Regions from separate parts of the Pelosinus sp. UFO1 genome, predicted to be linked through region 3. Evidence: riboswitches for the same ligand, from Rfam matches in the RefSeq annotation. Region 3 holds a riboswitch; each other region holds the start of a gene.
The links. Region 3 has a riboswitch for cyclic di-AMP ahead of UFO1_RS13655 (4-hydroxy-tetrahydrodipicolinate reductase). Riboswitches for the same ligand answer to the same signal wherever they lie in the genome.

Region 1: linked by a shared signal. The riboswitch ahead of UFO1_RS18775 (C40 family peptidase) and the one ahead of UFO1_RS13655 (4-hydroxy-tetrahydrodipicolinate reductase) in region 3 are both predicted to bind cyclic di-AMP.
Region 2: linked by a shared signal. The riboswitch ahead of UFO1_RS08455 (3D domain-containing protein) and the one ahead of UFO1_RS13655 (4-hydroxy-tetrahydrodipicolinate reductase) in region 3 are both predicted to bind cyclic di-AMP.

The regions. Positions count from the first base shown of each region.
Region 1 covers NZ_CP008852.1:3,967,902-3,977,828, reverse strand. Annotated here, with positions in the region: gene UFO1_RS18785 (YgcG family protein) at 1-738, shown strand, start outside; gene UFO1_RS18780 (AarF/ABC1/UbiB kinase family protein) at 899-2,581, shown strand; gene UFO1_RS25320 (hypothetical protein) at 2,764-2,931, shown strand; cyclic di-AMP (ydaO/yuaA leader) riboswitch at 3,482-3,610, shown strand; gene UFO1_RS18775 (C40 family peptidase) at 3,614-4,303, shown strand; partial or broken gene UFO1_RS25850 (IS3 family transposase) at 4,311-4,538, opposite strand; gene UFO1_RS18770 (TVP38/TMEM64 family protein) at 4,675-5,352, shown strand; gene UFO1_RS18765 (hypothetical protein) at 5,642-5,842, shown strand; gene UFO1_RS18760 (LemA family protein) at 5,994-6,548, shown strand; gene UFO1_RS18755 (response regulator transcription factor) at 6,634-7,329, shown strand; gene UFO1_RS18750 (cell wall metabolism sensor histidine kinase WalK) at 7,322-8,497, shown strand; gene UFO1_RS18745 (TolC family protein) at 9,135-9,927, shown strand, end outside.
Region 2 covers NZ_CP008852.1:1,848,042-1,857,968, reverse strand. Annotated here, with positions in the region: gene UFO1_RS08465 (hypothetical protein) at 1-302, opposite strand, end outside; gene UFO1_RS08460 (DMT family transporter) at 479-928, opposite strand; gene UFO1_RS08455 (3D domain-containing protein) at 1,068-1,658, opposite strand; cyclic di-AMP (ydaO/yuaA leader) riboswitch at 1,710-1,853, opposite strand; gene UFO1_RS08450 (L,D-transpeptidase family protein) at 1,892-2,539, opposite strand; gene UFO1_RS08445 (DHHA1 domain-containing protein) at 2,708-3,919, shown strand; gene UFO1_RS26110 (3D domain-containing protein) at 4,015-4,740, opposite strand; gene UFO1_RS08435 (Zn-dependent hydrolase) at 4,908-6,137, opposite strand; gene UFO1_RS24385 (DUF2970 domain-containing protein) at 6,293-6,427, opposite strand; gene UFO1_RS08430 (ferritin family protein) at 6,597-7,094, opposite strand; gene tpx (thiol peroxidase) at 7,308-7,820, shown strand; gene UFO1_RS08420 (glutamine synthetase) at 7,927-9,828, opposite strand.
Region 3 covers NZ_CP008852.1:2,862,966-2,872,892, forward strand. Annotated here, with positions in the region: gene accB (acetyl-CoA carboxylase biotin carboxyl carrier protein) at 1-289, opposite strand, end outside; gene UFO1_RS13625 (biotin-dependent carboxyltransferase family protein) at 308-1,309, opposite strand; gene pxpB (5-oxoprolinase subunit PxpB) at 1,306-2,061, opposite strand; gene pxpA (5-oxoprolinase subunit PxpA) at 2,108-2,872, opposite strand; gene UFO1_RS13640 (biotin-dependent carboxyltransferase family protein) at 3,096-4,046, opposite strand; gene pxpB (5-oxoprolinase subunit PxpB) at 4,062-4,802, opposite strand; gene UFO1_RS13650 (LysR family transcriptional regulator) at 5,021-5,917, opposite strand; gene UFO1_RS13655 (4-hydroxy-tetrahydrodipicolinate reductase) at 6,150-6,917, opposite strand; cyclic di-AMP (ydaO/yuaA leader) riboswitch at 7,062-7,197, opposite strand; gene UFO1_RS13660 (peroxiredoxin) at 7,388-7,924, opposite strand; gene UFO1_RS13665 (hypothetical protein) at 8,038-8,331, opposite strand; gene UFO1_RS13670 (hypothetical protein) at 8,581-9,003, opposite strand; gene UFO1_RS13675 (DMT family transporter) at 9,107-9,927, opposite strand, start outside.

The sequences.
Region 1 (9,927 bases), 1.1 Mb from region 3:
GTGTGGTTGCTGATGGCGGTATATATGGTCATCGGTACGGTAGCTTCGGCGGCGCCTGCCATACCGCCTGCCCCTGCGGGCAGTATATATGTGCAGGATTACGCCGGCGTATTAAGCGGAGAAACCAAGGCGAAGATCAATACACTAGGAGCAAAGATTTCTAGGCAGACCAAGGCACAAGTAGTAGTAGTTACTGTCAATTCGTTGAATGAGGAACCAATTCAAGATTATTCACTAGCGATGCTCAGACAGTGGAAAATCGGCGATAAATCGCTGAATAACGGAGTATTGCTGTTGGTAGCCGTTGGTGATCGAAAGTCTCGTGTCGAGGTAGGGTATGGTTTGGAAGGGGCTTTAAACGACGCCAAGGTCGGGCAGCTTCAAGATGAATACCTTATACTCTATGCTGGGCGTGGTGACTATGATCAGGGAATCTGGAACAGCTATAAAGCTATCATGCGGTTGGTCTCTGCCGAATATGGTATCGTAGCACCGCAAGATGCCCGAGGAACTGCAAAAGTAAGCGGCGACCTTGTTCCGGCATGGTGGGATGGTTTGCCATGGTGGGTGCAAGGGGCGGCTGTTGTAGGGGTTTTTCTTCTATTTATCGCAGATTGGCTACTCCTCGGCGGCAGCATTACCTTTCTCCTATTATCATTGCTCAGGTTGCGTGGTAGTGGGGGCGGAGGATATGGTGGTGGATCAGGGGGCGGCGGCGGAGCGGACCGGAAATGGTAGATTATCGTGCTTAAACATTATACTTACCTTTCATCTAGACAGGCTTGCTAAAGTGGTGGTTAGTGAGTCGGCAGGGAGCATTGCAACGGGACACTGTGTTTGAAAACTCAATCCATAAGGCTATAATGATACTATATAATGTTTTGTAGGCGGTGTGGGAATGGCAACATGGCATAGGGAAGATGCGGTGCGGGCGAGAACCCGTCATATTGCGAGTGTATTTATCAGGTACGGTTTTGGTTTTTTGGTAAGAGATTTGGGATTGCGACGTTTTTTTGCCTTCGGTTCCTGGGGGCGGGCAGGTGCTTTAGACAAGACAATTAAAAGTGAAGAGTTCCGGCGATTGGCACAAAAATTACCGTTGATGTTGGAAGAATTGGGGCCGACGTTTATTAAGCTCGGCCAATTTCTAAGTAGTCGGCCTGATTTTGTGCCAGTATTTGTAACCGATGCCTTACAGCGGCTGCAGGAGCAAGTGACGCCAGTACCGTTTGCGCACATACAAGAAATAATCGCGGAGAACTTGCCGGATTATAAAGAATGGTTTGTATCGATTGATCCGGAGCCATTAGGGGTAGCATCCATTGCTCAGACCCATTTAGCCACCTTACAAGATGGTCGTAAAGTTGCGATCAAAGTCCGTAAGCCAGAGGTTATCAATCAGATCGAACTGGACTTAATGGTGTTGCAAAAAATCGTTGGATTTTTAGCCGAACAGCCCGAAGTGTATAAACTGTTGGATATTGAAAATAGCTTCATGGTTTTTTCCCATTCCCTCCGTAAGGAATTTGATTTTGCTGTGGAAGCCGGTAATATCCAGTTGTTTAGTCGGTTACTGGCCGGGGCGGGTTTGGCTCGTACGCCACAGGTGGAGTGGAGGCTCAGCAATGAGAATATTTTGACGATGGAATTTATTGATGGCATAAGTATCGAGGAAGCGGCAGGGAAACTAGATTTGGCGGCTCGACGGAAACTAGCCAGCAAATTTTTAGAAAGTTTTCTGCGCCAGGTGTTATTGTATGGTGTCTTCCACGGCGACCCTCATTCCGGGAATATTCGTCTGACCCCTGCAGGTGAAATTGTATATCTGGATTTCGGTATCGTTGGGCGTACTGATCCGCGTATGACCGAACGATTAGTGGAAAACTTCACTGCGATACAGAATAGCGATGTGGAAGCGTTGATGAATGTGGCGCTTGAGATGGGACAATCTTCGGGACATACCAACTGGCAAAATTATTATGAGGATATGGCTGAACTGCTTTTCGTGTCTCAGGGGATGACCCAGGGCAAACTGGAGATAGGAAAAATGATTTTTGGCATGATGCAAGTTTCGCAAAAGCATGGTATCCGCATGCCGGAACGGTTACTGCTGCTAGGTAAAGCATTTGCTCTGGCTGAAGGGAATGCGCGAAAAATTGACCCAAACGTCAACTTTTTGGAGATTGCCCGGCCGATTATTGAAGAATTCTTACATAAGAATCTTCTGGTGCGACCTAGTGAGACGGTGGTTTTGGCAAATGCCCTTGCCACGAAGAAAAAGTTACGGATTGTGTTCAGCGAGTTACCATCTTTTCTTTCGGGGATGATCCGCGGCGAAAAGAAAATTCCCTTGACCATTAGTGGTATTGAATTTATCGGAGAAAAGCTGGACAAGTCTATTAATCGTATTTCCTATAGCTTGATCATTGCCAGTATGTTTCTAACATCGGCTATTATGATGCACTCAGGAGCGGGACCAATTCAAGCACAAATCCATCACACTGGCTATTATCTGTTATTGGTAGCACTCGGAGGCACGCTATATTTATTCTTTCGCATTTTTCGTCAGATGAAAAAATAGCTTCATAGGAATCTTCAATGAGTTTTAGAAAAGATATTCATAAATTATTCACCTTCTTTTGGCAATATAAGGGCCATATTTAAAAGATCACAATAAATTCATATGTTTTTCAATAGAAATTCATATGAATTCGGTATTATATGATGTAATGGAAAATAAATTTGAGGAAGTGAACGAAGATAATGATGGCCTGGATGTATAAAGCGATTTTTCGGTATAGCCCAGACGATAAAGTTGATACAATAGAACTATTAAAAGCAGGGATATACTATGGTGAAATTACCAATGAAGAGTATCAGCGGGTGAAGGAAATACTAAATAAAAAGAACATGCTTTCCTTACATTCATAGTCCGACGTGTGACCGCGATTTTTTTATTAGGTTGCAGGAGATTGTCGTCAAAGACTTAGCTATCCAAGTTACCTATCGTAAAAATTTAGCGAAGAACGTAGATGTTGTACTTCACTATAAGAATCTAGATGTGACTGGCGACCAAATAAAAGATACTTTGAATGTTGAGTGCTAAAAACAAAGAGGCTCTGGCTGAAAACCGAGTCTCAATTTTTTATCGTCACGTTAGTGGTCTTGGCTAGGTTCAATGACAATGCCACCACCTTCTGCGCATTTTCAATAACTAAAGTGTTACTAACAAATAGTAAGATACCGGGCTATAGTACTTTTTAACTGAAATAATTCACCAGCCCATACAAATTTTACGGGATCTTCATAAAAAATTCATACTTTTTTGGTATAGTGGTTATATCCCACTTGGAATACACCCACTTGTAGTTTGGCCTCTTGTAGAGTAATTTCCTTTTAGAAGTCAGTTTTAATAAACTATTGCTGGGGTAAGAAGACTGGTGGTGTTTATATTTAAGGAGGTGAATTTAGGAGCTTTTTTACAGTACATACGCCGAATCCTGTATAGGTACGGAGGACCCAAGTTTTTGGGGTGAAGCGTTTTTTCGCAGGGTTGCATTGCCTGACCCTAACCCGACAGCTAACTCCGGAGGCGAAGAAAGGCGGAACAAGAGTGAATACGTTTATACCAAAAGTCATCGCATCCATTGCAGTAGCGATCTCATTTGCTTTGTTAACTCCGGTAGGAGCTCACGCAGCAGATATTCTTCGGCCTGGAGATAGGGGATCTGAGGTAACTTTTCTTCAGGAACGGTTACAAAGTCTCGGCTATAACATCCCGAGTGCCGATGGCGTTTATGGGAATTTGACTGAGGCAGCTGTTGAAAACTTTCAAGCAAATAGCGGACTAGATGCTGACGGTATCGTTGGTTATCAGACATGGGATGCCTTGCGGAGCGGCAACAGCCAAGTCAGCCGGGGCCAGAGAAGCCGGTACCTTATCGACAACATCATTCAAACAAGTAAAAGGCTTCAAGGAATTCCATATTTGTGGGGCGGAGATACTCCCCAAGGATTCGATTGTTCGGGCTTCACCCAGTATGTTTTCAGGCTAAATGGCATAAACCTGCCACGCACTGCCGATGAGCAGTACGAATTAGGTGTTCCTGTTAGTTATGACAATCTGCAGCCGGGAGATATGGTGTTCTTTACTACATATGCACCAGGACCATCACACAATGGTATCTACATTGGTAATGGCCTGTTTATTAATTCGTCATCAAGCCACGGTGTATCAATTGCTCGCATGGACAATTCCTACTGGGCACCAAGATATATTGGGGCGAAACGAATATTACGCTAAAATTGCATTAAAAAGGCTGCCAGCATTTTTGAACTGACCCCAAAAAGTAGACAAAAATTATTAAGCAGCTATTTGAGGACTGAATCCTGTATTGTACAGGACTCAGTCCTTTTAGTCTACTTTTAATTTTGATATGGTTTATAGTAATATATGTATACTATTCTTCTTTTTAATGGTCCATATACTCAAACGTTTGCAGATAAAATTGCTCTGATTTCAATAAGCCGATGAAGTTTTATTAGTTCTTCAAGGGATTTTCATCAGTTTTTCATATTGTTATAGTATGATAAGAATTAAGATATATAGATTAGTTACGAGAGTATATAACAAGATAAATAATGAATCATTATTATAGAAAAGGAAGATTATTTATGAATAAATTGTGGGGCTGGCTAGTTATTATTACATTGGTTGGGCTGACCTATCTGTGGCAGCCGGAGTTTTTTCAAGAAGCATATGGCATCATCAAGCATGGTGATATTTCTGCCTTGGCTGAGTACTTACGTTCTTTTGGTGAATGGTCGGTAGTGATAACACTGGCCCTATTTGTGGTTATGACTTTTACGATTGTTTTTCCCTTTATGATTTTATCAGGGGCAGCAGGCATCATCTATGGGCTATTTTGGGGTATTGTCATTTCTTGGTCAGGAGAAGTGATTGGGGCACTAGTCATGTTTGTTTTCGCCCGGTACTTCTTTCGTCAAATAGTGGAAGGATGGATTACTAAAAGTAAGTATCTTAAGCAGGTGGATGATTACAGCGCAGCCAATGGTTTTAAGGCTTTATTAATAGCTCGTCTGCTTCCATTAGCTCCATCGGGTATTATTACGGCCGTTGCAGCCATTAGCCGCATGTCATTTCGGGATTTTTTTCTGGCAACAGTGCTTGGTAAATTACCACCGGTAGTGATAAAAGTCTTACTTGGCCATGATATTGTATTTGCTGGAGAAAACATGACTCGGCTCATAGTAGTAGCAGCTTTAGTTGTTGGAGTATATCTGGCTTTATGGTGGTATAGGCGAAGCAAAGTGCAACATGGAAATGCATAAGCAAATAAATAGGCATTGGTTGTAGTAAAAGCGAAAAATGGTATCTAGGAGAAAAAAGGATGATATATTGACCATCCTTTTTTAGGGGTATTAAGGTATAGATACTTAATAAACTGACTCCTTTAATACTATTAGAAGAAATTTCATAAGTTCTTCAAACTTTCTTCATAAGTTCTTCACATATGTTTAGTATAATAAAAACTATATAAACCAGTAAGAATTATAAGCTTTGGGGTTTAAAAAGTGGACATAACGCTATAGGAGTACATAGAGAATAACAAAAAGAGGAATGGGGAGAATAATGACAATGAATAAAAAAGTAACAGGAATCATTTTTGCTGCGTTAACAGCAGTATTTATATCGGGTACGGTTTTGCTGCCGACCACGGCTACGGTATTTGCCGCCGAAGAGACAAATCAAGAGCAGCCAGCACCGCCCCAGGATGCTCCGAAAGACGGTGGTAACGAGCATTCTGGTCATCACATGTAATAGTAATAGCCCTTCCATACGGAAGGGCTATTTGATTGCTATAGAAAATGGGAAAACCTTGTGAATTCCCATAAGTTCTTCATATGATCTTCAAAACTTCTTCACAATAAAACTGTATACTAGAGATAAAGAAGGTAAGGAGGAAAATATGATGAATAGGACTGTATGGATCATTATAGCCATAGTCGCCATGCTAGTCATAGGTGGAATTTCAAGCTATAACAGTTTGATAAATATGAGTGAAAACGTTGGTGGCAAATGGAGTCAGATTGAAAACCAGCTTCAGCGGAGAGCTGACTTAATTCCTAATCTCGTTAGTACGGTGAAGGGATATGCTGCCCATGAGCAGCAAGCGATTCAGGCGGTGGCTGATGCCAGGGCGAAACTGGGCGGTGCCCAAGGACCGAGTGCTAAGGCTGAGGCGAATGGGGAATTAAATACTGCTCTGAGTCGGCTCTTGGTAATTGCTGAAAACTATCCGAATTTGAAAGCGGATAAAAATTTCCGAGCATTGATGGATGAATTATCGGGAACTGAAAATCGCATTGCAGTGGCCCGTAAGGATTATAACGAAAGTGTACAGCTTTATAACACAACCATTCGTTCGCTGCCGGCCAGTATATTTGCTAGATATTACGGATTTGATCCCATGGAATATTTTAAAGCCGATGAAGGAGCTAAACAAGTGCCGCAAGTTAAGTTTTAACAGTAAGACAAGTTGCCGAAAGAGGAAGAAAATGGTCAAAGGATGAATAGTAGAATGTGAATGTTGTATGAGAGGGGGGCTTCTTATGGCCCAATATTCAGTATTAATTGTCGACGATGATGTGAAACTAGTTAATCTTTTGAGAACATATTTCGAAAAAGAAGGCTGTATAACGTATTCGGTTAATGATGGCCTAGATGCATTGCAGGTAGTGCGGGAAAAGAAGCCAGATATTATGGTGTTAGATTTGATGTTGCCTGGTCTTGATGGATTGGATGTCTGCCGAAAAATCCGTAAGGATAATGATATTCCCATCATTATGCTTACTGCCCGAGATGAAGAAAGCGACAGATTAATCGGTCTGGAAATTGGTGCAGATGACTACGTGACAAAGCCTTTTAGTCCCAAAGAAGTAGTCGCTCGGGCCAAAGCCATTTTGCGCCGTGCAAATAAAGAGGTGGTGCGGAGCGAGCCAATTCAAGTGGGAAATCTAATCATTGACTTAGAACGTCACCAAGTTACCAACGGTGGCCATACTGTGGAAGTGACGCCTACCGAGTTTAAAATTATGGAACTATTAGCAGCCAATGCTGGTAAGGTTTATAGCCGCCTGCAGATTGTCGAACAAATCCAAGGGTATAGCTTTGAAGGGTATGAACGGACAATTGACGCACATATTAAGAACTTGCGTCGCAAAATCGAGATTAATCCGAAGGAACCTCAGCATATTCAAACGGTATATGGGATTGGCTACAAATTTGCTGGTGAAGTCGATGAATAGTATTACTTACCGCATTACAGGCGTGATGTTTTTGGCGGTGGCGTTTACGGTATTATTACTGGTTTACTTGACCAATGGACAGATGAATGAGCATTTCAAAGAGTATTTAGTAGTGCAGAAGATGGAAATGGGGCAAAATGGCATGATGAAGCATACGGATGTCGGCAATTCGACGGTGGCTTTTGTCATGGGACCACCAGAAGAAACTTTTTTGGCTTCTGTCCACAAATCGCTTATTTGGGTAGGGATGGCCGTTTTGGCAGCCGGTCTTGCTGCTAGTTATTTCGTAGCTCGCAGCATTACCGTACCGCTCCGCAATTTGAGCCGCGCTGCAGAGCAAATTGAAAAAGGAAATTTTGATCAGCAAGTGTCGGTGGAAACGAAAGATGAAGTGGGTCACTTAGCTGCTATCTTTAACCGGATGGCCGAAACATTGGCGCTCAATACCAACTTGCGTCGACAATTCTTAGCCAATGTCGCTCATGAGCTTCGGACACCGCTTGCCATAATTCAAGGACACTTAGAGGGGATGGTAGATGGTGTGATTGAACCGAGTCAGGAACAACTTTCTTCCTTACATGAAGAAGCTATCCGGCTCAATCGCCTCATTACAGACCTTCGTGATTTGTCGTTAGCCGAAGTTCGTCAGTTAGCGTTGGAAAAAAACAGTACACATGTCAATCAAATTGTTAGTCGAGCTGTGTACATGCTTAAACCGCTAGCGGATGAGAAGGACATCCGCGTGGATTGCATGTTAGACGAAAAATTGCCGGAGCTTGAAGCCGATGCAGATCGGCTCAACCAGGTGTTTTATAACATTCTAGTGAATGCCATTCGTTATTCTCCAACTAAGAGTATTGTAAAGGTTGTTACTGTGCAGGAAGAAATAGAAGGTCGATCATGGCTTAAGGTTTCAGTCGTTGATAACGGGCCTGGTATTGCACAAGAGGATATACCTCATATCTTCGACCATTTCTATCGGGGGGACAAGTCGCGAGATAGAAAAAGCGGTGGATCGGGCTTAGGACTGGCTATTGTTAAGCAACTTGTGGAAATTCATGGCGGCCGGGTAGCAGTCAAAAGTAAGTTGGGAGAAGGAAGTGTTTTTCAAATACTGTTACCAGTTGGTCTGGAAGAAAGCAGTCAGGATAAGGGGAATCTCTCGTAATACATGTGAGAATGAGACAGGTAGTTCAAAACGATATAGAAAATCTATCATGAGACGCATTCGGTTGCGTCTCTGTTTTTATGTCCGAATAGGAAAGAACCTGCCTGTATTATAGGGAAGGTTCTGAAGTCATGGGTATTGATGTTAGTTAGGTATGTCGTTCAAGTCTACTCAAAATATAAAAGAATGATTAAGTAACTATAAATAACATCAGTTCTTCAAACTTTCTTCATGAGATCTTCACACCAGTTAGATATTATATAGATATTGAGAGCAAAGAAGAACGAGGTGAAGGGCAATGTTGGGATTACTTATAATCCAATCGGTAGTCGTTGGGTATTTATGGTATTATCTTTTAAATCGAATTGAAGAGGTATCTATCAAGGAAGAATGATGAAATCAAAATAATGTCCCCATGACTCTTGAGTGTTGTGGTTTCGAGCATTCAAATCAGGGACATAGAGGATCAAAGACTAAATTATAAAATTATGTATATCTTCATGAGATCTTCATGACTTCTTCACAACTTCTTCATAACTTATCTGTATAGTAGTAAACAGGATTATTGCGCTTAAAATTTAGTATAAAGAAATAAGTTTGTCATTAACGCCTCAAGTGGGGACGTAAAGGGGGACATATGAAAGTTATAAAATGGTTTCAACACAAAACACTGCCATTGACCGCTGTGCTCGTATTGGGAATTATGGCACCAGCTATGGCGGCGGAGGTCCAGGAAACATTGTCGTTAAAGCAAGTAGTGGATACGGCTGTTAAAAGCAATCCGGCTGTAATCGAAAGTCAAAAACGCTGGGAGGAAAAACAAGCCCGTATTCCGCTGGCTAAAGCCTTGCCGAATCCGCAGTTTGGGATTATGAAAGACGACATACCAAACGGTAGCTTAAATCCTTTTGATGCTATGATGACCGAATATACTTTAACCCAGGAATTTATGAATCCAGCCAAACTAAAAGCCATGGGCAAAATGGCTGGTAGCGATGCCGAAATGGCCAAAGCTAATTACCAAGATAAGCAGATGGAGGTCTATACTACGGCCAAAACAGCCTATTATGACCTGCTCTATGCCGATAAAGCGCTGGAGATTGGTAAGGAAAATCAGCAACTTATGGGCCAGTTAGTTCAGATTGCTCAGGTTAACTATTCCACTGGCATGGTACCGTTGCAGGATACACTTAGGGCTCAGACCGAGTTTTCTAAAATGACTACCGATTTGTTGAGCATGGCGTCCATGGCGGCAGTGGCAAAAGCGAAAGTCAATACTGTCATTGGCCGTAAAGCAGATACACCGTTAGCGGTGAAAGAAGAATTCAGCGCTCCGCCTCCTACATTTGATTTGGACAAATTGCAAACAGAAGCACAAACCGGTAAGCCAACTGTTGTGAGCATGGAACGACAAGTGGAAATGGCAAAGA
Region 2 (9,927 bases), 1.0 Mb from region 3:
TTCTTAACACTTTCTAAGGTACTTTTGATCAGTTCTCCTGTTTCCTCTGTAATTTCCTTCACGCTTAGAATATAGTCTTCTTCAGTACGTTCAATCGTGTAATATAAATTTCCCCGCTCGTTTATCCCATCGAAAGTAAATGGCTCGCCTATTTTAATGGCTTCTAATATCCGTTCTTCAATTTCTAGATAGATATCATCAAGCCCTTCATGACTTGTTTTTTCTTCGCCAAAGGTTAATGAATAACTTTTTCCCGGCCGATTCAATAAACCTTCTCTATTATCATTGTCAAAAACTTTCACTTAGCATTCCTCCGATTACCATTTTAAAAATAACTACTGATATTTCGACTATTGTTTCTGTAATTCCTCTTTGTATCATTAGAAATTTGAAAGTACCCTGACAGACAAAAAAGCCTTATGTTTCTAACATGAGGCTAAAGAGATCATTAAGTTCTTAATAAAAAATGCAGTATCACTTAACTTAATAGTAACTTCCCACCAATTGCCAATAAGATAAGACCTACTATTTGATTCCAACCATAGGCCATCTGCACCAAGCCAAATGCGCCAAAATGGTCGATGACAATGGCAGTTAATACTTGTCCAATAATAATTGCCGTTGTAGCATTGGCAACCCCTACCTGTGGTATACTAGCCGCCACCAAATAGATAATACCCACGCCAACCACTCCACCTAGGTAAGCATACCAAGGTGCTTCACTTAAAAGAGATAAATTGCCTTTTCCCATCTGGAAAGCAAAAAGTAGTATCAGTAGCAAGATCGTCCCTGTAATATGTACAATAAATGTTGTTTCTAAGAGACCAACCACTTTACTTAGTCCAGTGTTGAGTGATCCTTGTACTGCCATAAGAATACCCGAGATAAAGGCCAATGATAATGCAAGTAAGTTCCCTGATATATCCAAATCTTACACTCCTCAATGAGAAACCGTATTTTCTCTATTCTTTATAAAGGTAGTATCCTATTTGATATATCTTTCTATACAAGCTATCTGTTATAATAATAAAATTTTTACGCAAAAAAAAGTAGCAGGCAACCACCTGCTAATCCACGATGTATACTGTTACCCGTTGTCTACCAAACTGCATGGCTTCCCCATGACTATCAAATGCTAAATCGATCTTATCTCCTCTTATGGCGCCGCCAATATCATCTGCTATTGCGTAGCCATAACCGGGTATAAATAACCGGGTTCCAAGGGGAATGACCCCTGGATCAACTGCTACAAGTCCTTTACGAACTAAATTACCGCCATATGTATGATTAGAGTTTCCATCATCATAAGCACTATAGCCAGATGCACTCATAGTAAGTGATCTACCAAATCTGCTTGGGTTACCTTCAGCGCTACCAGGACGCCCTAAATACAGTAAGGTTTCCTTACCAACAACTCCGTCTGCTACTAATCCATTGCTAATTTGAAAATCTCTTATTGCCTTTAGTGTTGCGTTACCAAAAACACCATCAATCTCACCGACGTAGAAACCTTTTTCTAAAAGTGATTTTTGTACCATTTGTACATCTTCACCGCGCATACCTAGCTTAATAAGCTTGTCCCCTGGTGCGGCAAAAGCGACAACGTTACTTAGCAGCATACAAAAAATCAATGCTGCTAATACATGGAATTTTTTCAATTTGTCCACCTCTCTTTTAAACGACCCTGAGATAGTTAATTAGTAACTATTAGCTCAGAATTCGTCAGCCTCCGGGGTTAGCTGTCGGGATAGGGAAAAGAGAGAATTGAGAACGCGCCCCTCCGCATTTGCGGATTATCCCCTGTATATGTATTGGTTCCCCCGTACCTGTTATGGATTCGGCATTGTAGAGATTATACTATATTTTTAGCAATTAGTCAAAAAACAAGGTTTTAAATGCCCAATATTTCTGCCATTTGCTTCGTTACTATACCCGTAACTTCTAGATTATGTTCTGCTTGATAGGTTTCAATGGCCTGTTTCGTAATGCTCCCAAAGATTCCATCTGCCCGTCCGTTAAAGTAACCGAACTCTTTTAATTTCATTTGTAATAAAGCAACATCCGAGCCGGACATCTGAAATTTCAACGTGCGCTCTACCTTTATCTTACGACCTTCAATGCGCACAGGAGTATTAATCGGCACCCATTCAAATAATTCTTCCACATCCTTATTCCGCATGCGAATACAACCGTGGCTCGCAAATTGTCCGATGGACCAAGGTTTGTTTGTACCATGAATACCATAAATTCCCCAGGGCACATTAATCCCTATCCAACGAGTACCAAATCCAGTTCCCCAATTATAGTCTTTCCATACGACATTCCATTCTCCAATGGGTGTCGGAGTTCCACTCTTACCAACCGCAATTCGGTATGTTTTATGTAGGTTTCCATCACTATATACTTCCAAGACTCGCTGCGAGACTTTAACAACAATGCTGACTGCTCCTATCGGCGCAGTAACAGGCTGATTTTCAATAGCTGCTAGTTCCTGTTCATCCATATACTCAAAACCAAGCATCCCAAAGATAAGACTCATAAGAAGCAAAATAGCTACACTATAAAAAATTTGTGTTTTTTTTACCTTTAAAATTGTCACACCAATTCCCCCTACACAACCTCTCCCAAAAATATATGTGCAAGAAAGAAAAAATAGTATAATAGTATCTATAGCTTATCAAAACCATTTATTATAGGAGGTATCTTCTTGACAACTACAAAACTTTACCACGAAAATGCTTATATAAAAGAATTTAATGCCAATATCATACAGGTTAGCTCCTTACCTAATAATAGGTGGGCTGTCATCTTAGACCGAACTGCTTTTTATCCAGAATCAGGCGGACAACCCTTTGACCTTGGCTATCTTGACGATCTGGCTGTTATCGAAGTCCAGGAAGATGGCGAGAATGTCGTTCATATCCTTGAAGCAGAACCAATTACTCGCAGTGTACAGGGACGGATTAACTGGGAGAGGCGTTTTGATCATATGCAGCAACATAGCGGTCAACATATTCTCTCTGGTGCATTTTACTCTATACTAAAAGCAAATACTGTCGGCTTTCATTTAGGCAAAGAATCCAGCCAAATTGATTTGGATATTGAAGTTCTAACGCCTGAAAATCTAGAATCCGTAGAAGTAGCAGCCAATCAAGTTGTTATCCAAGCACAAGCCGTACATACTCACTGGTTGAATCAAGCTAACCTGCAAAGCTTCCCCTTACGCAAACCTCCTGCAAAGGACTTTTCTGAAATACGACTAGTGGAAATCGCTAATTTTGACTACTCTGCTTGCTGTGGTACTCATGTCGCCAATACAGGAGAAATTAGCTGCATTAAAATCCTCAGCTGGGAGCGTAAGAAAAATGGCGTGCGGGTTGATTTTGTCTGTGGCTGGCGCGGTCTCACCGACTATCAGCAAAAGAATACAATTCTGCATCAACTTGCAAGTTGCCTATCATTGCCTATTCCGAAGATTCTTAATGGCGTCGAAAAACAATTGCAGAAGTTAGAGACTACTACCAAAGAATTAGCCTTATTAAAGCAAGAATTACACCGCAATCTCTCAATTACTCTTTATCAACAGGGAGAAGTAATTAATCATCATAAATTAATTGTACATACTCTCACAGACGCTAGCCCTAACGAGGTGAATTATATCGCCAAGGAACTGAGTAGTAACCCCTATACCATCGCCCTTATCGCGGGGATAAATCAAGAACAAACTAAAGTTCACCTTGTTTTTTCAGCTTCATCGGATGTTGCTCTTCACATGGGTCAAGAAGTAAAAAAGATACTCCCTCTATTGGATGGAAAAGGTGGCGGAAATGAGCAATCTGCTCAAGGAGGCGGCAGTCAGATTGGCGAGCTCCCTGCCGCACTTACGTTAGCAAGAGAAAACATACGGAAACAATTGTAGGAACCTGTAACCGCTATATTTCATAGGTTATCAAATAACAAAAAAACTGGCTCTAGCATGTAACTTATAGTTACTCACTAGAGCCAGTTTTTTGATTAATTTAATACGTATACTTTTACGTTCTTAATTCCATAATCAAGAGCATCTTGACGATTGTTAAAGACTAGATCAATACGATTGCCTTTAATTGCGCTGCCTTGATCATCTGCGACAGCTTCCCCATAACCTTCTACCCATAATTTGGTTCCCATTGGAATGACGTTAGGATCTACTGCGGCCACTCCTGGGCGCACAGCGCCACCTACATAGGTTTTATAACCCCATTTACCATTATCTAATGGCCCAGGCGCATAGGCCGTAGAAGTCATATTTAATACTCTCTTATAATTTTGAGGTGCTGCTGTCAGAGAATTATTCTCTTGGACAGCTTTCGGTGCTAAGGACTGATTATTAAATAATGCAGCAAACGCCGCTAATTCTTTTCCATAAGGAATTGCTTGATCTGTAATCTTTTGCTCAACCTGTTGGCGTAAAGCATTGCTTACTACTTGATTTACATTACCTTGCACTAAGGCATTGGCAGCGCTCACTTGACTTGATTGGTTTATAGCCGCTTTCGCCAAGTTTTCTATTAGTCCCTGTTTATTTCCCTGCTCCCATTCTTTCTTTAATAGCAACAGCTGTTGTATGCGATCAACACTAGCATTTTGCGCAACCAACTGTGCCAACTGCTCATCTAAGGCTGCAGCATGAACTGGCATGGCAGGAGAAAAGAAGTGAACTGCCACAACTGCACATATACTGGCAATTAATTTTTTCATTCAAAATCCCCTTTCAAAATACGTCATGGATAAGTCCTGTCCCTGTCATTTTACCATATTGTTTACATAATTAGTAACGGTAATAACTGCCTAAAAAAAATAGAGCGGCCCTAAGACCGCTCTACTGCTGATTTTTTCAATATTTCATTATGACCAAAACCATGAGTCTACTTTGCCAATTGATATAACGTTTCCGTCAGAATATCAATTCCTACCATTATATCGTCATCCTTCGTGTACTCATCTGGATTGTGACTGACTCCATCTTTGGAAGGAACAAAGATCATACCCGTTGGTGCCAAGCGAGATAGATTCATAGCATCATGACCTGCTCGGCTATGTAAAAATTGGTAAGACACATTTTTTTCATTACAAACCTTCTTAATAAGACTCATAATTTCTTTATTCATTTTTACAGGTTTTTCTGCTGAAAGCATTACGATGGAAACCCCAGTTTCTTGCTCTTCCGCAATTGCACTAATCGCATCCTTAATATCCTGTAAACATTCAATAATACTTTCATGATCTATGCCGCGAATGTCTACATGCATTTCCACCACACCAGGAATAACATTTATAGAACCTGGGTGGACTTTGAGCATGCCTACCGTAGCTACTGTACCGTAGCTTGATTGTTCGAGTCCGATCTCTTGTATAGCCAGCACAATCATAGAAGCACTTACTAGGGCATCTTGTCGCTCTTCCATAGGAGTAGAGCCTGAATGAGCAGCTACACCCTCTACTATAATCTTAAGACGTGTAGGAGCAGCGATGGCTTCCACTATCCCTATCGTTCTTCCCTCCTTTTCTAGCACTCTTCCTTGCTCAATATGAAGTTCAATAAAAGCCTTTATGTCTTCACTACTACGTGCTGCAGCGCTGAGATGCTCTAGATCATATTGATTCTCTAACATTACTTCTGGAAAACTCCTGCCATCTTGGTCTTTAGCCTTACTCCAAGCAATGCTATTGGCTAATCCCACCATAGTTTTACTTCCTATTGTAGCAAAACCAAAGCGACTTGATTCTTCAGAAGCAAAAACGATCAGCTCAACTGGGTGTGTTAAGCCCCCTCTATCTTTTAAACGACGCATCGCTGCTAATCCGCCAATTACTCCAAGTACACCGTCATACTTGCCCCCCTCTGGTACTGTATCCAAATGGGAACCCGTAGCTACTGCTGGTAATGTATTATCTTTGCCCTCTAGACGACCAATAATATTGCCAATTTGATCGACTGTGACGACTAGGCCTTCCTGCTTCATTAAGCTTATTATGTATTCTTGCGATTCTACAGCGGTTTGGCTAAAAGCTAAGCGAGTTATGCCGCGAGGTCCCTTTCCAAAACAGGCAATTTTCTCTATTTCATTTATTACCCATTCTTTATCTTTAATCATCAGCCCCGCCCCCTTATAACGTTTCTTTCTATATAAACAGTATAACCCTATCTCGACAATATTTCCATCTCTTACCTACATATAATTTTTAGGTAGCATTCTTTTCTTTTTACTCTTCTTATACACAAAAGAAAAGTGCCTTAAGGCACTTTGTATCACTTATACAAAAGAGAGACGATGACCGCTATTAAGCAAATAGCTCCTAACACACCACCAATCGTAAGTGCAGTTTGATTTAACTTTTTCATGTCCTGTCTGTGATGAGCACGTTTTCCCATTCCTTTAGTCACTACGTAACCCCCTCCTACCTTTCTATATGATAGGCTATATTCCAGTATATATATAATTCCCTATTTTCAGAATATTTCCTGCTGAAAAGTAGAATCTTTAAGACTTATTGGTAAAAGAATAATCGCGGAAACTATGCCGCGATTATTCTGGTGAGGATAATATATTTACTTAAGCTAAGGTATCGAGAATTTTACGTAATTTAACTACATGAGTTTGTTCTTCTGCTTTAAGAGTTGTAAAAATTTTCTTAGCTTCTTCGAATTTTGATTTAGTTGCTAATTCATCATAAAACAATATAGAATCTTTTTCAGCTTGAATGGCCATTTGTAAAATTTCGCGAACTGTTGTCACTTCGGCAATTTTAACTTTCGCATTGGCTGCTGTTGGGAATATATGACCTTCTGCCAGCACAGTAAGATAACGAGAAGTCTCGGGATCAAACAAGTATTCCTCTGATGCCGCCTCTTTATTTTTATTTACTGTATCAAAAATTTTACTAAATGTTTCAAAATGAATAATTTCTTCGTTTTTCAATAAACAGAATAGATCTTTATGGGCATCTTCTTTTGCTATATCGAAAGCTTGTTGATAAAAATCACGCCCCTGCTCTTCTATATCCATCGCAATTCGTAAGCCTTCAAGATCACTAAATAATTTTACATCCATTTATATGCCCCCTCAAGTAAAAATACTATTATATCTTTTCTAATACTTCAACAATCTCTACTAAACTCCTGCAAAGCTACTACAAATACTGACTTCTTCTCTCATTCTTTAAGATAAAATTTTAAACTATTTAATAATAATTATTATTTACATTCTTTCTGACACATGTTACCATATATATATGATCACATTTAAACAAGGAGGCGTTCCCTAATGAGTAAACGTAGTGATGTTGTAAAATTCGGTGGCAATCCAGTGACACTAATTGGTACGGAAGTAAAGATCGGTGATAAGGCTCCTGAGTTCACTGCATTATCTCCAGATCTATCTCCTCTTTCACTTAGTGATACAAAAAGTAAGGTTCGCGTAATTAGCGTTGTACCTTCCATAGATACATCTGTTTGCGATATTCAAACTCGCTGGTTTAATGAAGAGGCTGCTAAAATTGATGGCTTAACGGTTTTATCAATCAGCGTTGACTTACCTTTTGCCTTGAAAAAATATTGTGCTGCAAAAGATATCGCCACCATAAAAACTATCTCTGATCACAAGGATCTTGATTTTGGTCTTAAATATGGATTTGTTATTGAAGAATTACGTCTTTTATCCCGCGGTACAGTGGTCATTGATAAAAATGACATTGTACGTCACGTAGAGTATGTTGCTAATATTGGTGATCAGCCTGATTACGATAAAGTAATGGCCGTTGTAAAGCAGTACATATAAATTTTAAAAATAGCGGCCACATATAGTGTGCTGCTATTTTCATGTAAAAAACCAGCACAAAGAAGCCCCTTATCCGTAGATAAGGGGCTTTTGTTATTAACAATTATTAAATAATGTTAGATTTGTATTGAGCGTATACAGCTTTCAACTCTTCTACTTTGCCATACATTTCAACTTGAAGAGTAGAAGCAGTGTCATAATCGCCTGATGCAATGGCATTAGCAATACGAGTAAAAATACCCTTGTGAGCTACAGTATCTTTAGCCAACTCTACACGTAAGGCGTTCACTTTATCCCAAAGGTATAAGTCGTAATCAACTGCAGTTTCTGCATCGTGCAAAGGTTTTGTAGCTTTAACAATAGCAAGGTTTTCAGGAATAATTCTCTTAACCAATTCTGTTGACCAACGGATTAAAGCACCTGCAACGAAAGCATCAATAATTTCTTGACGCAAAATATTACCCGTTTTAATTACTTGGGTTTTTTCTGGATACTTTTTAAGGTTCTCCATGTTTTCCCAAACAGTAGCAGGAGGTTTACTAAATAATTTATTACGTTCTTCTTCTGTATAATCTTCGAATACATCATGTTCGCTGCGATAAGCACGGTCCTTTTCTAAATAGAACCCAGGAACGCCTGCTTCTTTAGACAACTCAGCCAATATTTCTTTTGTATTTTTACCGGACTCCACAATCCCTTTAACCCCGTCAAGCATGCTTAAGTAAATAGCAGATAAGGCAACATACGTATTTGTATAAGGATTCGCTGCACGAACTTCAAAACGAGTAGCTAATGGATTATTTACGTCACGTACCAAGCCTGCAAGGATCGTACGATTACGTGAAGGAATTTCTGGCGTATGTCCAAGGGAAGTTACGATACAAACTGGTGCTTCAAAACCTGGTTTCAAACGATTCAATGCATCGTTTGTTGAAGAAATAAATGGGTTGATCGCTTCATAGTTTTTAAGTAAACCCATGATAGAACCGTAACCAACGGCACTCATAAAATCAGCTTTCATGTCAGTAGGAGCAAACAAGTTCACTAATTTGCCTGATTTCATTTTAGCAGCGAAACCTACATGAGTATGTTCACCATTACCAGCTACACCAATGATTGGTTTTGCCTTAAAGGTTACTTCAAGACCATTCGCTCTAAATACTTCTCTTACAACAATACGAGCTTGTAATTCATTATCGGCTGCTTGCATAGCATCCGCGAAACGCCAGTCAATTTCTAGCTGTTCGCAAACATGAGTCAAATTACCAGCTTCATCAATAGTGGCTTTAATCCCACCAACTTCTTTATGGCCCATTTCAGTTTTCAAACCGTAATTATCTAACATCACAACCGTTTGTTCTAATGCAGTACGCACAGAGCCACGGGTACGTTGCCAGTATTGTTCTTGCAAAGTCTGGGATGCTGACAATTCTGCAACTTCAGCTTTATCAACTGGTGTCTTAACCCAAAACTCAAGTTCCGTTCCTGATGTAAAAACAATATCCTCAATGTCTTCCCCATTGATATGTTCAAGGCCAGCAACTTTAGGATATTTTTTGAATAAACTTTTCAGTTCTGATTTTATGTAAGCGAGACTATCAGCTAATACCGCACGGGAATCAACACGCAATCCATCATGAACAAGGAATGCTGGAATACGAAGTGTACCAGTAGGTTTGCCAGTTGCTTCATCAATATTATCATAATTATAATCAACAAACCAATTTACATTAGCATCGGCAGGCATATCTACTTTTGCATTATTCAAAGTAGCAATACCTGTAAGTACTACAGAAGAACCATCTGTTTGTACTGCGCTTCCTCTAAAGAAATCATCCATATCTTTAAGGAATATTCCCATTGGAATTTTCTCATCAGTGTCATTACCAGCAAGGTCAATACCCACTAATGAAACAAACTTAATCTCTGAATGTTGTTTTAATAGCTCAACCAATTCGCTTTTGTCATATTTTCCAGCTGGAATCACATAAAGCAATTCATTTATCATTTGCATCACCTCTTACATATTTTAAGTATAATTGTACTCCCCAGATTGACTGACGTCAACAAGTAAGCGCCTGTATACAAAAATTAAAATCCTGGCTTG
Region 3 (9,927 bases):
ATGGATCTGCCCCTGGCTCTGGAGCCGCATAAAAGGTTCCCACTGTGGGGGACACAATTGTGTGCAAGGTTTCTGTTTTAGAATCCGTAACCTCTTCTGTAAGATTTTGCGTTCTCTCTAGCGCTTTAGGTGCGGTGAATTGCGGTTCCTGCGGCGAATCAACCGGCATTTTTTGAACTGCTACTTTTGAAATTACAAGCTTACTTTTCTTCTGCTCCAATTCAAAATGTTGTATAGAAGACTGTTCTACTCTGTTGATAATCTCTTTTATTTCATCAAATGTAAGCATGACATTCACTCCTTTGTTCTATAATAAATGATATTGAATTGCGATTTTAAGCTGCTCCATTTCCTTTTCCCTTGCCACGTATAATCCTTCAGCCTCAGCCAAAGAAATTTCTTGGAATCGAATGGTTTCGCCTGGTTTTACCTGAGCAAGGTAAGCATTATCCACCGCTGCTACCTGAGCAATTTTCGGATATCCCCCTACCGTTTGCCGATCCGCTAATAATACAATTGGATTTCCATCGGGCGGTACCTGAATGGTTCCAAGTGCAACAGCTTCAGAAACCATTTCTAGCGGTTCCGCCAGCTGTAAGCGAGGTCCTGCTAACCGGTAACCCATTCTATCCGATTGAGTGGTAATCTTAAACGCCTGCTGGAAAAAGTGTTCGCGGCTGTCTGAGGTAAAGAATTCAAATTGACTGCTCGGCATAACCCGAATGATATACTCTTGGGATTTCTGAGACGTATAGAATTTTCCTACATACCAGGACGTAAAGGCAAAGGAGTGACTCCCTAGTTTTTTGCTTAATGACACCAACAATGGCAGATCTGTTTGCGGCTCTTTTATTAAAAGAACATCACCCGCTAGCAAAGCCCTGCCTTGATAACCGCCAATACCAGCCCTTATATAGGTACTCTTACTGCCCATCACCTCTGGAATGTTATAGCCGCCTCGAACAGCTAAATAAGCACGGCACCCTGATTGACATACACCAAATTTCAAAACACTTCCCTGCTTAACCAAAATCGGTCTCCCCATGGGAATTGGCTGGCCATTAATAGTGGGTGACAAATCTCCTCCTGTTATAGCCAACAGAATATCTTCTTCTAGGAGCAGGGTCGGCCCCACTAATGTTATTTCTAGAACTGCTTCGCCCTCCTCATTGCCAACTAACATATTAGCAAGACGCAAGGAGTAAGAATCCATACCGCCACTGACAATGACGCCATATTTTTGATACCCAGATCTCCCCAAATCCTGTATGCTGGTTAGAAGACCTGGTGTCATCACTTTTATGCTCATGATCTTCCTCCCTTATACGCTTCATATTCCTTACGGGAAATAGGATAAAATCGGATGTGATCACCGGACTGCAAGAGACTGGGCGGATTGTTATGGGGCTGAAATAGTTTTAGGGGCGTATTACCGATTAACTGCCAGCCGCCAGGTGTTGCAATAGGGTAAACCCCAGTCTGCATACCAGCAATCCCTACAGAACCTGCCGGAATGGACATGCGGGGCGATTGACGCCGGGGAGTAGTAATGGCTTCTGACATTCCACCTAAATAAGGAAAACCAGGCGCAAAACCAATCATATAAACAAGATACTGACCACTTGCATGAATTCGGATTACCTCATCCACGGTAAGATGGTTATATTCTGCTACATATTCTAAATCAGGGCCGAATTCTTCACCATAACACACGGGGAGTTCCACCGTCCTTGGAGTATAATCCACTCCTTCACCCAATTTTGCAATAATTTCTCTTAACAAAGGAGCAAGGATATTAAAGGAGAGCGGCACTTGTCCTTCTATCCTTTCCCCATGCATTTTTTTAATTTCCAGTGGATTATAAAATATCGTAACGCTGGAAAATGCAGATACATATTCAATCATTCCTAGTAAGGGATAGGTATCCAGATATTCTGTCAACACTTTAACTCTATGGTGTATTTCAGGATGAATCCCTGGGCCAAATTCGATTAAAATGGCAGATTCTCCAAAAGGAAGAATCTTAGGTTCCAGCCCAACATTCGTAATTACGGAATTCAAACTCCCACCTCGCTATCTTAACTCCATAAATCTTTTTTAGCTTACCCTACTTAATGCCTACCGCCTGCACAGCTATGTTCGACTTCCCCAGTAACTCTCGAATCTGACAGGCAAATTCCAAGGCATGAGCACCATCACCATGGATACAGATCGTATCTGCCTTTATGAAAATATCCTTCCCCTGTTGAGATAGAACCGCACCTTCTTTTACCATACGAACGACCTGCGAGACAGCTTGTTTCTGATCAGTAATCAAAGCATTCGGTTCCTTGCGCGGCGTTAGTGAGCCATCCATCTGATAGGTTCGATCCGCAAATACTTCATGGGCCGTTTTGAGGCCAATTTTCTCACCGGCGAAAACCAATTCACTGCCAGAAAGACCAAATAAAATAAGCTCTGGATCTACCTTATATATGGCCTCTGCGATAGCCTCAGCAAGATCTTGCCGCTTAGCCGCCATATTATAGAGAGCGCCATGGGGCTTTACATGCTGCATTGTCCCTCCCTCGGCTTTTATAAAACCAGCAAGAGCACCAATCTGATATACAACCATGTCATAGGCTTCTTGAGAAGAGATCTCTATACTTCTTCTGCCGAACCCAATTAAATCAGGCAGTCCTGGATGAGCTCCAATGGCTACACCATTTTCAAGAGCAAGCTTGACCGTTTTGTGCATAACACCGGGATCTCCTGCATGAAAGCCACATGCAATATTTGCCGATGTGAGGAAAGGTAATATATTCTCATCAACTCCCAACTGGTAAGCACCAAAACTTTCTCCTAAATCACAGTTTAAATCCACTCGAAACATATGCATCCTCCCTATATGGCTGAAAAAATAATAGAAAAAGGCGCTTCAAACAAAAAATTATCTTTGTTTGAAGCGCCTTTGCTTCATGATAAATATTATTTAATTCAACCTAGATTACTTGTGACTCATCATATCACTGAAAAGCCTCGATGTAAATTTGAAAAAAACAATAGGGGACTTCAATTTTATTGAAGTCCCCTATTCCTGAGATTTCAGCATCAGATTAACCCTCACTCTTCTTGCATAGGTCCAGGATATCTATATAATCTTGCCTTTCCATGCGTAAGGCGTCGATTGCCTCTTTTTCCGTACTCAAAACAAAGCGAATGCGATCCCCTGCTCTTGCCTGAGCCAACTTTGATAGATCCTTCTGAATTACTGATCCTAATTTAGGAAAACCACGAGTTGTCTGGTGATCCGCTGTCATAATAAAAGGCATACCATGGGAAGGTATTTGAATCGACCCGAGACATGCAGCATCAGATATTATCTCAGCCTTATCAATATGTTTAAGTCTAGCACCTTGGAGTCGATAACCAGTCCGATCTGATTGATTTGTTACAATATAGAAATTTTCAAAAAAAGTAACTAGCGCCTCTTGGGTAAACATAGTATCTTGAGGACCAAGAATCACTCGTAGTTTGATTTCATCAGCATACGAAGGAAAATATTTAGGCTCTAAGCTCCTTGATTTTGTATCAAAATCACTATCATGGCCGACATATAAAACATCCCCTTGACGTAAGGATCTTCCTTCATATCCCCCTACTTTCGCCCAAGAGCAAGTCGATCGGCTCTCTAACACCAGTGGAACTTCAAATCCACCACGAATAGCTAGGTAGGTTCGATATCCGCTGATAGCAGTATCAAATCTAAGTTCACCCTTTTTCGGAACAATAAAAGATGACCAGCTATTTATGGGCTTACCATTTAAAACTCCTTGCATATCTGCCCCGCAAACAGCTACGAATTGTTCCTCATCAAATTTAAACGCTGCTCCACAGCCAGTCATTTCTAGGACAGCAGCATTTCTATGGTTACCAACCATTAAATTGGCAACCTGATAAGCATACCTATCCATTGCTCCCGAAATAGGCATGCCATATGCCTGATACCCCCAGCGACCTTCATCCTGAATGGTTGTAAAATACCCTTGCTGCGTCGTCGTAATCACAAAATTCACCTTCCATTACATATAACTCACTCTAGGTACATATTTGTCAGCTTCTACTTCTCTACGGATGGTAAAATATTCATCGATCGATATCTCTACAAAGTGCAAATAGTCACCCGGCGAAAATAAAAATGGGTTAGAACTTTTTGGATTAAAAGCCTTTATAGGAGTACGTCCAATCAACCACCACTCTCCAGAACTTTCTATTGGATAAAATCCTGTTTGGCTGCCACCTATCCCTACCGATCCTGCCGGAATTTTAGTGCGCGGTTTAACCTGCCGTGGTACCGCAAGTTGGCTAGGCAAGCCCCCTAAGTAGGGAAAACCGGGAATAAAACCCAGCATATAGACTAAATATGGCTTTGAAGTATGAATGGTTATCATTTTCTGAGCGGATAATCCAGTATACCTTGCCACTAATTCTATATCAGGGCCTAGAACACCACCATAACAAACGGGTACATGAACAATTTTAGGAGACAGAGATTCTACGTCTTGCTGCCTAATCTCACTGAAAAGCTCTATGATAAATTGGGATAAATCTTGGCGAGTAATGATTAGTGGATCAAAATAAACTGTTACCGATCGATACGTAGGCACAATTTCTATAATACCTTTAATTTTTTTAATCTGAAGTAATCTACTCATTTGTTGTACAAGTACATTAATTGCAGGAGAAATAACAGTCCCAAATTCAATTACTAATCCATGTTCGCCAGCAACCAGCATTTTAAATTCACTTGCGTATTCTTTCATTTCATTCTCACCTCAATTCTTTTTCCCTTATCATCAACATTTTTTAACAAAAAAAAGGCGCCATAAATGCATCACACATTTATAGCCCCATCGCTATTCATTCTCTATTTATAAACACTTTAACATATTGTACTAGTAAAAACAACGGTACATACTAGAATTCCAATTTCAAACATATTAAAATTCTATTTTATATTCTAAGTATATCACAAGAAATACTAGGCTAATAAACGGTCGTGAATTAATTTTATAAAGGCTTGGATTGCATGAGAAAGCCATTTATCTTTATGATAGGCCAAGTAAGCATTAACCTGAAACTCAGTCCCCCGCCATGGCAAAACTATTAACGTACCTGCTTCAACTTCTTCTTTGACAGCAGATAGAGGCAAAAAGCTTATCCCTAAGTTGCTTATAACGAATTGCTTAATGGTCTGAATTTGGCAAATTTCTAAAATAGTCTTAGGACGAACATTGGCTTTTGCTAACTCATCTTTCAACATCGTTTGGTAGCTTGTGCCTGAATCAATAAAAATCAGCTTTTGTTCCTGTAAGTCTTGAACTCCTAACTCTATCGATTTGGTAAGAGTATGACTTGGTGAAGCAACCATCACAATAGATTCTGACCACAAAAATTTATTGACTAGATCTATCTCTTTCATCTTGGGATCGAGGAAGAAAGCCAAATCCATCATATTTTTTCGTAATAAATTACGAAAATCGCTACCTATGCCAAACTTTATCTTGAGTTCTACATTGGGGTAAAGTGAGGTATATTCTTTTAATAAATCTGTTAAAGAGTAAACGCACAAAGATTCTGGCATTCCAATAATAATAGGTCCCCGCGGTACCTCAGAATTATCTAATTCATTTTTTGCATCCTCAGCCAGTTTAGTGATTTTCTCCGCATAATCATATAACCTTTCACCATCTGTTGTTAGCATAAGCTGATGTCCAAATCTTTCAAAAAGAACGGTATTTAATTCTTTTTCTAACAGTTGAATATGAGTTGTCACTGTAGATTGAGTATAAGCCAAAAACTGAGCCGCTTGTGAGAAGTTACCCAATTTTACAATGCTCATAAAGGTTCTTAGTTGTCGAATTTCCAAATAAATCACTACCTCCTATGTCTCTTTCAATACTATTTTTAGCGATAAGTACAGTATCATTTACTTTTCATCTATCCCATATTTGATAAAGCTATCTTACTAGTTAGAACCTTTCCTTCAAAAAGAGACAGATGGAATCCGTTTTGCAGACTCCATCTGTTTTTTACATAATATAATATTTTACTCACAATTACCATATACAGTGGCAACAATATTCCTATTATTAAAACCCATATTCGAGCTAATATACAGGGATATTCTGTCTGAACATCTCGGCAATTATGTTTTCCATGCTATACATTCCTGGAGGTTGGCCAATGAGAAATTTTACTGCAAAAATAGCCCCTTGACCAAACGCTGCCCTGCTGATGCTTTCATGAGATAATCGAATAGTTTGATTTGGCATCCCGAAGATGATTTCGTGGCGCCCAACAATTCCGCCAACGCGAATTGAATTTAGGTGCTCTTCCACATTGAGGTTAAGAGCATTCGCAATTTTTTGTGCTGTTCCCGACACTTCTTTTTTACCTTTAAAATGTTCCTCTACAATTTCAATATCTGCATGAGGAGCTATTTTCTGCAAAATTTGGGCTGCTACCAGTAATACGTTAATCCCCAAAGTAATATTGGGAGAATAAAGTACCGAAGTAGTCTCTGAAAAGGATTTTAGCAGATCCATTTCCTCCGGTTCATATTTTGAGATAGCAGAAATAATCGGAATTCCCACTTCCGCTGCTTTACTATATAAATGAATCCCTGTAGAATCAGAAAAATCTACAAGCGCATCTACTGGATTTTCTAAAAAGAAATCATCATCAATGTCCTCAATAGAAAAAATCTCCCCTGCATCAAACTCATATCCTAATAGGCGACTTGCATATTTCTGATGATCCTCGTTACTTCTACGCACTACCCACGCCAGCGTAAATAAACTGTCGTTGAGGAATTCATTACTGATAACTTTACCTGTTTTCCCAAAGCCAAAAACACCAATCTTGATTTTCTCCAAAGAAACTCCTCCTTATAACTGTAAGTTGTTAGTCCACTGCTACCTTCATCCTGCATGAAATAGCACTTTTTACAAAACCAGTTTTTGAGAAGGAATATCAAAAAAGACCATTAACTGGTCCATTTCTTTATGGCAGGACAACTAAATCCTTCTCTTTCAACGCCTACGAGGTTAGCTGACGGATTCGGGCAGAAAGAAATTCGCCCTACCTGCTTGCACAGGATTCACCCCAAAAATGGGTCCCCCGCTTCCAATGAATGAAACTCGGCGATTACCTTATAACTATAGAATTTTAAATTCCCTTTCTATATCATACAGTTTTTCTTACTATCTTTCAATCTGTTTTGAGATGGATATTAAATCCAGGGACTTATCAGTATCTAGACTGATTAATTGCGCTATTCTTAGGATAATCAATTAAAAAATCAGCAGCAAAACAAACTGTTGTTTTGCTGCTGATTTTTATTTCGTTAAAGCGTCTTTTGGCCAGGCTGCCAATCAATAGGACATAATCCACCAGTTTGAAAAGCCTTTAATACCCGTAATATTTCATCCACACTACGTCCAACATTTAAATCACTAACGATTTGATAACGAATTATACCTTCTGGATCAATTATAAATAACCCGCGAAGAGAAACACCTTTCTCTTCAATTAAAACGCCATAATCTCTAGATACCTGCTTTGTGATATCAGAAGCTAGCGGATAATTCAATTCACCTAATCCGCCTTCTTCTTTTGAAGCTCTTATCCAAGCACGATGTGAATATACACTGTCAGTACTTATACCAAGTATTTCCGCACCAATTTTATTAAATTCATCTAACCTAGAGTTAAATCCTTTGATTTCCGTTGGACAAACGAATGTAAAATCCAAAGGATAAAAGAAAAGAATGAGCCATTTTCCTTGATAATCTTCAAGCTTTACAACATGTTCCAACGTCTTAATATCCGCCGTAGTAGACATGCTAAAATCAGGGGCTTTTTGACCAACTTTGGCTGACATATAATCACTCCTCTTATGTAGTTAATAACAATTATTATTTACATAATATTATCAATGCCACAGTTTGTCAATCCTTTTGTAGATTTAACTTTATATTTTTTAAAATTTATTCGTTATTCTTTCTTGCCAAAATCGGTGGTAGCAAATCCTTTCGTTGGAAAAGCGCAATTTTCTGGAGCTATCTTACATCTGTCAGTACGAGCAAATCCCATACCTGCCGTACTGCAATCTAATTTACTATCATCTTCTTGAGTGATTTCATCCTGTTTACCAAAGTCAGTATTAGCAAATCCCCTAGTTGGCAAACCGCAACTCTCAGAAGCGATATGATTATTTTCTGTACGTGCGAAGCCTTTACCTGCGGTACTACAATCTGATATACTTTCCTCACTATTCTTGTGGGTCATATTATAATCCTCCTTCTTAATATCAACAATTTGAGTTGAAAGTTTTAAACTACGTTTATTTTACTTTATATCTGCATTTTCTCCGTTCTTTGTTAAATATATTCAACTATTTTCCACTCATTATTTTCAATATGATAACTAATTACTCTTTATCGTTTAGTGATATTAATCATTTCTATCGATTCAGAAATCATTATATACTGCAACCATACATAGGAACTTTTAAATTTAAAAATCTGGAGTTAAGGTTCATACTACTATAGTAACTAACACACAATAAAAAACTAACGGAAGATCCGTTAGCTTTAAAAAGAGCCCGTAATGATCTACGCTACAGCCAATACCGATCATTACATACCTATACGCAATCTTTCGACTACCCACAAGCATTACACAACCGATACTGACCTTTGCTCGACTGCCACAGATACCTACCGAACCGGTCGCAATCTCCCGACAACGGCCGACCCCTATAGCTTCAGCACCCATGACAGTCTTAGCTCGACCGTTACACATCCCTTTTGACCACACGACAACAGTTGGGCTGCCGTACAGCCTTACAAGACATATAACGATCTGCCCGCCGACTACTGCCGAACCTTTCGACCCGACAATAATCTTTGGCCGACCAATACCGAACCCTATTAAGATCCGGCACCAGTCTTGGCTCAACCATTACGAACCCTTTACAATAAATAGTATGGCTTAAAAAGGCAAAGGAATACCTGGGATTTATTGTGTTTTTTTAACCACATACATTGCCAATTGCTTTATATCACTGAACCTGCCCCTTTGGCATAAGTTGTATTTTGTTCTGCGTTGTAATATATACACCTAGAACGGTAAGAGACATACCGATCAAATGGTATGCTGAAATTTTTTCTCCATATAGGAATACGGCAATCCACAATGCATTTATCGGCATAAGGTTAATATAGGCTGATGCCTTGGTTGCGCCAATACGTTGAATCCCCCAATTAAACAGCAAAAAGGCCACTACTGTAGCGCAAGTCGCCAGATATATTATTTCCAGCATCGTTTGGTTGGATAGATTTAAGACTTTGCTCCATTGATCTTCTTTTATTATCGAAAGGACCAGCAACATCACTGCTCCCATCATTGTTGATACAGCAGTGACTACAGTTGTTCCAATGGTGCGGCTGACTTTTTTAACAAGAAGGGTATAAATAACCCAACTTGCAACGGAACCAAATAAATAAATTTCGCCACGACCAATAGACATCTGAGTCAGCACGCTTAGGTCTCCTTTACTAACAACTAAGGAAACACCTAGTAAGGATATGATTACTCCCAGCAATGTACGCCAGTTCCACGCCTCCCCCATAAAGAAACTAGCAATACATGTTGTAAAAACTGGATTAATGACAATAATCAGAGCTGCCGTTACCGCGGAGGTATACTGTAAGCCTGTGGCAAAAAAATAGTTATAGGAAAAAACACCTGTTGCACCTAAAGCTAATAGGTAAAAAAAATTCTGTTTAATAGGCAGCCAAGTCAACTCTTTACGCCAACTGCTCCAAATGAGCATAAGTAATCCAGCAATGATAAATCGAAGGGCTGATGTCGTTAGGGGAG